2 linked regions of the Alloalcanivorax dieselolei B5 genome follow. The protein of the gene in region 2 binds, or shares a complex with, the protein of the main gene of each other region. Links are inferred from orthologs where the notes say so. Each region holds a gene or a part of one and is shown on either strand. Other genes may lie near its edges.

Evidence for each region.
Region 1: the proteins of secA (region 2) and secY are in contact, whole or in part, in a crystal structure (PDB 3DIN), measured with the Thermotoga maritima proteins. The link is inferred for Alloalcanivorax dieselolei B5 from one-to-one orthologs. Residues at the interface, in WP_004082002.1 of Thermotoga maritima: Glu261, Ala262, Arg263, Lys300, Ala301, Arg302, Thr303, Ile304, Ile305, Leu323, Tyr324, Asp325, Pro326, Val329, Ser330, Tyr333, Ile336, Lys340, Phe345, Val349, Glu363, Phe364, Tyr374, Ser375, Gly376, Gly377, Glu393, Ile395, Thr482, Ser483; in WP_004081795.1 of Thermotoga maritima: Glu108, Gly109, Glu110, Glu111, Ala236, Glu237, Arg238, Arg239, Ile240, Thr241, Ile242, Gln243, Tyr244, Ala245, Arg246, Arg247, Val248, Thr249, Gly250, Arg251, Arg252, Val253, Tyr254, Gly256, Ala257, Ser258, Thr259, Tyr260, Leu261, Pro262.

Annotation. Positions count from the first base shown.
Region 1 is NC_018691.1:4,191,044-4,194,530, reverse strand. The notes cover bases 1-2,955. They hold secY (preprotein translocase subunit SecY), read left to right. Parts: upstream 1-764; coding sequence 765-2,147; downstream 2,148-2,955. Other genes in these bases: rpsK (30S ribosomal protein S11), read left to right, coding at 2,793-2,955; rpsM (30S ribosomal protein S13), read left to right, coding at 2,414-2,770; rpmJ (50S ribosomal protein L36), read left to right, coding at 2,183-2,299; rplO (50S ribosomal protein L15), read left to right, coding at 317-751; rpmD (50S ribosomal protein L30), read left to right, coding at 131-313. Outside these bases: more of rpsK, read left to right, coding at 2,956-3,191; rpsD (30S ribosomal protein S4), read left to right, coding at 3,208-3,487. UniProt on the Escherichia coli protein: The central subunit of the protein translocation channel SecYEG. Consists of two halves formed by TMs 1-5 and 6-10.
Region 2 is NC_018691.1:3,870,329-3,876,658, forward strand. The notes cover bases 2,144-5,424. They hold secA (preprotein translocase subunit SecA), read right to left. Parts: upstream 5,077-5,424; coding sequence 2,344-5,076; downstream 2,144-2,343. Other genes in these bases: argJ (bifunctional glutamate N-acetyltransferase/amino-acid acetyltransferase ArgJ), read right to left, coding at 2,144-2,174; B5T_RS17210 (M23 family metallopeptidase), read right to left, coding at 5,262-5,424. In the rest of the region: B5T_RS17190 (DNA gyrase inhibitor YacG), read left to right, coding at 1-15; B5T_RS17195 (Nudix family hydrolase), read right to left, coding at 16-966; more of argJ, read right to left, coding at 969-2,143; more of B5T_RS17210, read right to left, coding at 5,425-6,188. UniProt on the Escherichia coli protein: Required for protein export, interacts with the SecYEG preprotein conducting channel.

The DNA of each region.
Region 1 (3,487 bases), 320 kb from region 2 along the record:
ACCCGGTGAATGTGGTTCGCGCCACGTTCGAGGGTTTGAAAGCGATGGCCTCCGCGGAATCCGTTGCCGCCAAGCGCGGTAAAACGGTCGAAGAGATCCTGAGCTAAGCGCAGACAGACGGAACGTAACGATGGCTGACAAGATCAAGGTAACGCAGGTAAAAAGCACCAACGGCCGGCTGGAAAAGCACAAGGCCTGTGTGCGTGGTCTCGGTCTGCGCCGTATTGGCCATACCGTTGAAGTTGAAGACACCCCTGCGGTACGCGGCATGATTAACAAAGTCGCGTACATGGTGCGGGTAGAGGGAGAATAAGCGATGCGTTTGAATGATCTGCATCCCGCTGAAGGTTCCCGTCCGGCCCAGAAACGGGTTGGCCGCGGTATCGGCTCCGGTCTCGGTAAAACGGGTGGTCGTGGCCATAAAGGTCAGAAATCCCGTTCCGGTGGCACCGTGAAGCCCGGGTTCGAAGGTGGTCAGATGCCGCTGCAGCGTCGTGTGCCGAAGTTCGGTTTCACGTCCAAGCTGGCAATGGCGACCGCTGAAGTACGCCTGGAAGAGCTGGCTAAAGTGGAAGGCGACGTGATCGACCTGGCCTCTTTGAAAGCCGCTGGCGTGGTTCGTTCTGACAAGAAGCGCGCCAAGATCGTGCTGCGCGGCGGTATTGACCGTGCCGTGACGGTGCGTGGCGTGGCGATCACCAAAGGTGCCCGCGAAGCGGTGGAAAAAGCCGGCGGTAAAGTCGAGGAATAACAGGAACCGGGCTATGGCCAAGAACCGTGCACAAACGCTTAACAGTGGTGCCGTCGCAGCCAGCGGTGGTGCCACTCGGGAGTTGTGGCGTCGTATCGGATTCCTGCTTGGGGCCCTGCTGGTGTTCCGGATCGGGGCGCATATTCCGGTGCCGGGTATGAACCCGGACATGTTGGAACAGATGTTCAACCAAAACCGGGATACCATCCTTGGCCTGTTCAACATGTTCTCCGGCGGCTCCCTGGAGCGCATGAGTATTTTTGCGCTTGGCATCATGCCGTACATTACCGCGAGCATCGTGATTCAGTTGATGACCGCGGTAGTGCCCAGCCTTGAGCAACTGCGAAAGGAAGGGGAGCAAGGGCGCCGCAAGATTACTCAGTATACCCGGTATCTGACCGTCGCCTTGGCGCTGGTGCAGTCTTTCGGAGTATGCGCGGGCCTGAAAAGCCAGGGGATTACCCTGTTGCCGGAAGGCGCCGACAGCATGCAGGTGGCGAGCTTCTATTTTGTAGCCGTGACCTCATTGGTGACTGGAACGATTTTCCTGATGTGGCTGGGTGAGCAGATCACCGAGCGGGGCATCGGGAACGGCATTTCCATGCTGATTTTCGCTTCCATCGTGGCCGGCTTGCCGGGTGCGGTGGCGCAGACCTTCGAGTCCGCCCGTCAGGGCGAACTGGGGCTGCTGGCCATGCTGATGGTGTTTCTGGTGGCCGTGGCGGTGATTTTCGGTGTGGTGTTCGTGGAGCGCGGTCAACGCCGCATTACCGTGAACTATGCCCGACGTCAGCAGGGCCGCCGGGTATACGCGGCGCAGCAAAGTCATTTGCCGCTGAAAGTGAACATGGCGGGTGTGATTCCGGCGATTTTCGCCAGTTCCATCCTGCTGTTTCCGGCGTCACTGACCCAATGGTTCAGTGATTCCAACCCGGATTCCTGGTGGGGGATGACCCTGCGCCGGGTTAGCGATGCGCTGTTGCCGGGTACGCCGCTGTACATTCTGTTATTTACGCTGGCGATCATGTTCTTCTGCTACTTCTATACGGCGTTGGTGTTCAACCCGAAGGACGTGGCGGACAACCTGAAGAAATCCGGGGCTTATATCCCGGGTATTCGCCCCGGTGAGCAATCAGCACGTTACATCGATACCGTGATGGGCCGTCTGACCCTGATCGGTGCCGTGTACATGACGCTGGTTTGTCTGTTGCCGTTGGGTTTGCAGGCGATCTGGAATGTACCCTTCTATCTGGGCGGTACTTCGCTGCTGATCGTGGTAGTCGTAGTGATGGACTTCTGGGGCCAGGTCAATTCCCATTTGATGTCCACTCAGTACGAAAAACTGATGAAGAAAGCCAACCTGAAAGGGTATGGCGGCACCGGTCTGGTGCGTTAACATGGCCTAGCGGCCGAGATAGTGAGGCGAGTGCGATGAAAGTTCAGGCTTCTGTAAAGAAGATCTGCCGTAACTGCAAAGTGATCCGCCGCAAGGGCCGGGTCATGGTGATCTGCAGTGCCGAGCCGCGGCACAAGCAGCGTCAGGGTTAATAGGCGAGCTTCTTTCCTAGAGATTGGTTGAAATTCAGTCGGTGTAACGCTAGACTCTCCCGCCTTTCGGCGCCAGAGACTGGCGATACCGCTTTGTGAATCGGAGATATTCGGATGGCCCGTATTGCAGGCGTAAACATCCCGGACAACAAACATACGGTGATTTCCCTCACCTATATTTTCGGGATCGGCCGCACCCGTGCTCGCCAGATTTGCGAGCAGACCGGCATTGCGCCGGAGGTTAAGATTCGTGATCTGTCCGGCGATCAGCTGGACGCGATCCGTGCGGAGATTGCCAAGGTTTCCACGGAGGGCGACCTGCGTCGGGAAATCAACATGAATATCAAGCGGTTGATGGATCTGGGCTGCTACCGTGGCATCCGCCATCGTCGCGGCTTGCCGCTGCGCGGTCAGCGCACCAAAACCAACGCCCGCACCCGTAAGGGCCCGCGGAAACCGATCCGCAAGTAAGTCCTGAATTTGGATAGGCATCATGGCTAAAGCGAAAAGAGACAGTGGCGCACGTCGGAAGAAGGTAACGCGGACCGTTGCGGATGGCATCGCTCACGTACACGCTTCTTTCAATAACACCATCATTACCATCACTGATCGTCAGGGCAATGCGTTGTCCTGGGCGACCTCTGGTGGCGCGGGTTTCCGTGGCTCCCGTAAGAGCACCCCGTTCGCGGCCCAGGTGGCTGCCGAAAACGCCGGAAACGCCGCCAAGGACTACGGCTTGAAGAATCTGGAAGTGCGGGTGAAAGGCCCGGGTCCGGGTCGCGAGTCTTCCATTCGGGCGCTGAACGCCTGTGGTTACAAGATTACCCATATTCAGGACGTGACGCCGATTCCGCACAATGGTTGCCGTCCGCCGAAGAAGCGCCGCGTGTAACGGGAGTTAGAGCAAGATGGCAAGATATCTCGGTCCCAAGTGCAAGCTTTCCCGTCGTGAAGGCACTGACCTGTTTTTGAAGAGCGGCATCCGTCCGCTGGAATCCAAGTGCAAGGCGGAGCAACCTCCGGGTCAGGCCGCCGCCGGTCGCCGCCCCAGTCGTTTGTCCGACTATGGTGTGCAGCTGCGGGAAAAACAGAAAGTACGTCGTATGTACGGTGTACTGGAAAAGCAGTTCCGTAGTTACTACAAGAAGGCGGCCCGCTCCCGTGGCGCCACCGGTGAAGTGTTGCTGC
Region 2 (6,330 bases):
GACCCGGAGCGGTAATCAATCCACCCCGGGCCAGAAGGCGCGGATGCCGGCGACGCCATAGGCGCCGTGTTCGCGGGCCGTGGTCAGATCATCCGGGGACAACCCGCCCAGGGCATAAAACACCAGGGGCCGCCCCTCGGTGAGCGCGGCGAAACCGTCCCATCCCATGGGCGCCACATCAGGATGCGTGGCGGTGGCCGCCACCGGTGACACCACCGCCATGGGGATATCCAGCGCCAGAGCCTGCTCCAGGGCGGCAGCATCGTGGCAAGCGGCGGAGATCACGCCGGCAAACCCGCTCAGTTCCGCGGCCGACGCTGCCATCAGAGCCCGCCGGCTCAGATGCAATCCGGCGGCCCCTTCCCGCGCCGCCAGCGCCGCATCATCCCGGACCCAGAAAGGCAGGCCCCGTTCACGGCAGCACGCCGCCAGCCTCGGCAGTGCCGGATCCTGACTCCAGCCACGCAGATACACACCCTGCCGTCGCGGGTCCAGCCGCTCCAACCCCTGGACCACGGCTGGCTCCTCGAGCCCCTCGGGCACCACCACCCACTCCGGCGGCAGTCTCAGCGCCAGCGCCACTGGGCGATTGGCGGCGGGAAACGCGCGCTCGGTGATATCGGCCAGCGGCACCCACTCCACCGGCTGGCCCTCGCGGCCGTGGGGCTCGCCGCTGTAGCGCCGCACCTCACGAAAATGCAGGGTGACCTTGAGGTCCGGGTAGCGGTGGCGCACAGTCATGAACGGCGCGCATCCGGTCACATCCAGCCCGAGCTCCTCGTGCAGTTCGCGGGCCAGGGCAACGTCGAGGGCCTCTCCCGGCTCCACCTTGCCGCCCGGGAACTCCCACAGCCCGCCCTGATGCTTGTGCTCCGGGCGGCGGCTGAGACACAAGCGTCCGTCTCCGTCGCGAATAATGCCCGCCACCACCGTGATTTCCGGAACGGTCTCATGGGAATCGGACATGGTCAGGTACGGTACTCGGCGTTGATTTTCACGTAGTCATAGCTGAAATCACAGGTCCACATTTGCCCTCGACCCGTTCCCGCCGCCAGGTCCACGCGGATGGTGATTTCCGCACGTGCCATGACGGCGGCGCCGCGTTCCTCGGTGTAATCGTCGTCGACGCCGCCTTCATTGACGATACGAACCTCATCCAGCCAGATCGCCACCCGGTTCACATCCAGGGTGTCGATCGGCGCCCGCCCCACGGCGGCCAGGATCCGGCCCCAGTTGGGGTCGGAGGCAAACAGGGCGGTTTTGACCAACGGGGAGTGGGCAATGGTCTCCGCCACCGCCAGGGCGTCAGCGTCACTGGCGGCGCCTTGCACCTGAATCTCGACGAACTTGGAGGCCCCTTCGGCATCGCGGATCAGCGCCTGGGCCAGTTCCACGAACACCTGCTCCAACGCCTGAAACACCAGGCGGGCAGCTTCGCTGTCCTCCTGCTCGATCGGCGCCGCTCCGGACTGGCCGGTGGCGATCAGAATGCAGGCGTCATTGGTGGAGGTGTCACCATCCACGGTGATGCGATTAAACGAGGCGTCCGCCAGTTGGCGCACCCAGCGATCCAGCACCGGCTTGGCGATATCCGCGTCGGTGGCGATGTAACCCAGCATGGTCGCCATGTTCGGCCTGATCATGCCGGCCCCCTTGGCGATGCCGGTGATGTTCACCGGTACGCCGTCCAGCTCCAGGCGGTGACTGGCCACTTTCGGCACCGTATCGGTGGTCATGATGCCCTCGGCGGCACGACCCCAGCCGTGCTCATCCAGGGTCTCCAGCGCCGCCGGCAAACCGTTTTCGAACGGCTCCATGGCGAACGGTTCACCAATCACGCCGGTGGAAAACGGCAGCACCTCAGCCGGATGACACAGAGCCAGTTCCGACAGCAACACGCAGGTCTCCTCACACAGCGCCACCCCCTTGTCACCGGTACCGGCATTGGCATAGCCGGTGTTGATCATCAGGTAGCGAGGGGCTTTTTCCGCCAGGTTACGGCGTGCCACCTGTACCGGCGCGGCCTGGAAGCGGTTGCGGGTGAATACGCCGGCGGCACGGCTGCCTTGCGCCAGCTCGATCACCACCAGGTCCTTACGTTGGGCTTTTTTTATGCCCGCTTCCACCGCGGCCAGGCGCACCCCGGCCACCGGAAACCACTGCGACTGCGTCATGTTCGATCCTTCACCAAGGGTCATGGAATAATTCGGGCCATCTGTTCGCGGCCCCGGTTAATAGCATGGCCTTTCCTGGCCGAAAGGGGCAAGGGCCCCGAACGCACCAACCCCGCCGATGGCGGGGTTGGATGGGAAAGTGCTCACCCCTTGCGGGGGACCACAATGATCACGTTTCCAGACGGCCGCAGCAGTGCTTGTACTTTTTGCCGGAACCGCAAACACAGGGTTCATTGCGGCCCACCTTGCGGCCTTCACGCACCACCGGCTGGGCTACCTGCGGCGGCCCCTGGGTCTGGATACCGTCGCCGGACGCGGTGGGCGCGGCCATCTGCTCTTGTTGCGCCTTCATCCGCTCCGCCTGTATCCGGGCTTCTTCCTGGCGCTGGGCTTCCAGCCGTTCCACTTCGTCATCGCGTCGCACCTCGAAATTATGCAGTACGCGGATCAGCTCGTGCTGGATCTGGTTCAGCATGGCCTGGAACAACTCGAAGGCTTCCTTCTTGTATTCCTGTTTCGGGTTCTTCTGCGCGTAACCGCGCAAGTGGATGCCCTGGCGCAGATGATCCATGCTGGCCAGGTGGTCTTTCCAATGACGGTCGAGGATCTGCAACATCAGGTGTTTTTCGATCTGGCGCAGAGTTTCCTCGCCGACTTCCTGCTCCTTGCGGCGGTATTCCTCTTCCATGGTCTCGATGACCTTTTCCACCACCCCGTCGATGTGCAGCCCGGTATCTTCCTGCAGCCACTGGCTTACCGGCGCCCGGCAGCTGTACTCGGTCGCCAGGGTACGCTCCAGTCCATCCACATCCCATTGATCTTCCACGGAACCGGGCGGCATGTAGGCGTGAATTTCATCCGGCATCACGTCACGACGGATGCTTTCGATGGAGGACGCTAGGCTCTCGGATTCCAGAATCTGCTCGCGCTGGCTGTACACCACGCGGCGCTGGTCATTGGCCACGTTATCGTATTCAAGCAGATTCTTACGGATATCGAAGTTGCGCGCTTCCACCTTGCGCTGGGCGTTCTCGATGGCGCGGGTCACCCAGCGGTGCTCGATGGCCTCACCGTCCTTCAGGCCGAGCGAACGCATCATGTTACGTACCCGGTCGGAAGCGAAGATGCGCATCAGGTCGTCTTCCATGGACAGGAAAAAGCGGGTGTACCCCGGATCGCCCTGACGGCCGGCACGGCCACGCAACTGGTTGTCGATACGGCGGGATTCGTGCCGCTCGGAGCCGATGATATGCAAGCCGCCGGCCTCCAGCACCCGGGCGTGGTTGTCCCGCCATTCGTCCCGGATCTTCTGCGCTTCCGCGCCATCCGGATCGTCGAGATGCTTGATCTGCTCCTCCGGATTGCCGCCGAGCACGATGTCGGTACCCCGGCCGGCCATGTTGGTGGCGATGGTCACGCTGCCCGGGCGCCCGGCCTGGGCAATGATCTGGGCTTCACGCTCGTGCTGCTTGGCGTTCAGCACCTCGTGTTTGATCTTGTCCTGATTGAGGCGATTGGACAGGTATTCGGAGGCCTCGATGGTGGCGGTGCCCACCAGCACCGGCGCGCCTTTTTCGACGCACTGTTTCACTTCGTCGACAATCGCTTCGAATTTTTCCTTCAGCGTCAGATAGACCAGATCGTTGGCGTCGATCCGCGCCATCGGACGGTTGGTGGGGACCACCACCACATCCATACCGTAGATCTGACGAAACTCCACCGCTTCGGTGTCGGCGGTGCCGGTCATACCGGAAAGTTTGTCGTAAAGACGGAAGTAGTTCTGGAACGTGGTCGAGGCGAGCGTCTGGTTCTCCTGCTGGATGCGCACCCCTTCCTTGGCTTCCACCGCCTGGTGGATGCCGTCGGACCAGCGCCGGCCCGGCATGGTCCGACCGGTGTGCTCATCGACGATAACGATCTGGTCGTTCTGCACCACGTACTCCCGATCCCGGTGGAACAAGGCGTGGGCCTTCAGGGCGGCGTGCACGTGATGCAGCAGCGTCAGATTATGGGCCGCGTACAGGCTCTCCCCCTGCTCCAGCAGATCGTTCTCCACCAGCAAGGACTCGATCAGCTGGTGGCCTTCCTCGGTCAGCTCCACTTGCCGCTGTTTCTCATCGATCACATAGTGACCGGTTTCATCGCCCTCTTCCGGCTGCGGCTGAAGCCGTGGCATCAGCAGATTGATCTGGCGATACAGTTCGGAGGAGTCGGAGGCGGGACCGGAAATGATCAGCGGGGTACGGGCTTCATCGATGAGGATGGAATCCACTTCATCGACGATGGCGAAGTTGAGTTTGCGCTGCACCCGGTCTTCCAACCGGAAGGCCATGTTGTCACGCAGATAGTCGAAGCCGTATTCGTTGTTGGTGCCGTAAATAAGGTCGGAACCATAGGCTTCGCGTTTTTCCGGCGCCGGCTGCTGGGAGTAAATAATGCCGACGGTGAGGCCGAGAAACTCGTACAGGGGACGCATCCAGTTGGCGTCCCGCTCGGCCAGGTATTCGTTTACGGTCACCACGTGCACGCCCAGACCGGACAGGGCGTTGAGATAGGCCGGCAAGGTCGCGGTGAGGGTTTTACCTTCACCGGTACGCATCTCGGCGATACGCCCTTCGTGCAAAGCGATCCCGCCCAATAACTGCACATCGAAGTGACGCATGCCCATGACTCGCGTGGCGGCCTCGCGGACCACGGCGAACGCTTCCGGCAACAGCTCATCCAGCGTCTTGCCCTCGGCGAAGGCGCCCCTCAATTCGCCGGTCTTGGCTTTCAGCGCCTCGTCATCCAGTTTGGCCATGTCGTCACCAAGCGCGTTGATCGCCGTGACCAGGCGGCTCATACGCTTGAGTTCACGGTCATTTTTGGTGCCGAAGACTTTCTTTGCGATGGAAGACAGCATGAAACGTCCGTTTTTTCTCAATGGGTGGAGCAGAGCGCCCCGCGCTAAGGAGGGATCATTCTACTCACGAGATTGGGTAGGGGCGACCATAATTCAAGCCTTGGGCGGAGGAATCAAGACCCGGGTGACGGTCCCGGGCCAATGGGGGCGCTTGACAGCACCCCGCCCCTCCCGGAATGACCAGGCTAGCGGCGCGCCCGAGCGATATAAGGGGAAGGATCCACCTGTTGGCCGTTCTTCAACACTTCATAGTGCACGTGGGGACCGGTGGAACGGCCGCTGGTGCCAACGATGGCGACGGTATCGCCGGTGCGCACGATATCCCCGACTTCCACGGTGACGCTCTTGGCATGGGCATAGCGGGAGCTGATGCCGTTACCGTGATTGACTTCCACCAATTGGCCGTAGCCGGTTTTCTTGCCCGCGAAGGTGACGACACCGGACGCGGTGGCAATGATCGGCGATCCGTCCCGGGCGGCGAAATCCACGCCCTTGTGCCACGCCACCCGGCCGCTGAACGGATCGGTGCGGCGGCCATAACGGCTGGACATCCAGCCATGCGGAATCGGTCGGCCGGAAAGGAAGGTTTCGTCCTTGAGCTGACGGTTGGCCAGCAGCTTTTCCAGGATGTCCAACTGCTGCTCGCGCCGCTGCAAGGCGGTGGTCACCCGCTCCAGTTCCTGCATGAAGGACGGCGGCGTAAAGCTGCTGCTGCCCTCCACTTCAGGCCCCCCGATGGCCGGGGCGCTGCTGAAATCAAATTCCTGGCCGTCGATGCCGGCCACGTCCACCAGGCGTTCCCCGAGCGCGTCCAGGCGTACCAGACGGGCTTCGGTGTCCGCCAGTTGCAGGGTCAGGGCGCGGAACTGCTCAGCGCTGAGACGGGACAAGTCCGCCACTTCACGCTTCTGCTCGTTGAGTTCGCTCTGGAACCGCTCGGCCACGGCTTCGGTGTATGCCGGCGGCACCAGTTTGTAGTTCAGCCAGTAGGCGCCGGTACCCAGGGCCACCGGCAGCGCCACCATTACCAAAAGCGCCAGATACAGCCAGGATCGGGATAACTGCACCGATCGGGCATGGCCGCCCTTGCTGTTAAGCCATATGATGTTCATGAGTGTGGAAACACCCCTTCCAAAAAGTCTTCAGGCCAGCGGTCTGCAGGCCCGCGGAATATCCATTCATAAATGACAATGCCGGTGGTGCCGGGCGGCACCGTCCCCGCTGGTCTCCCCGGTTTCCTTCGTGCCACCCGGC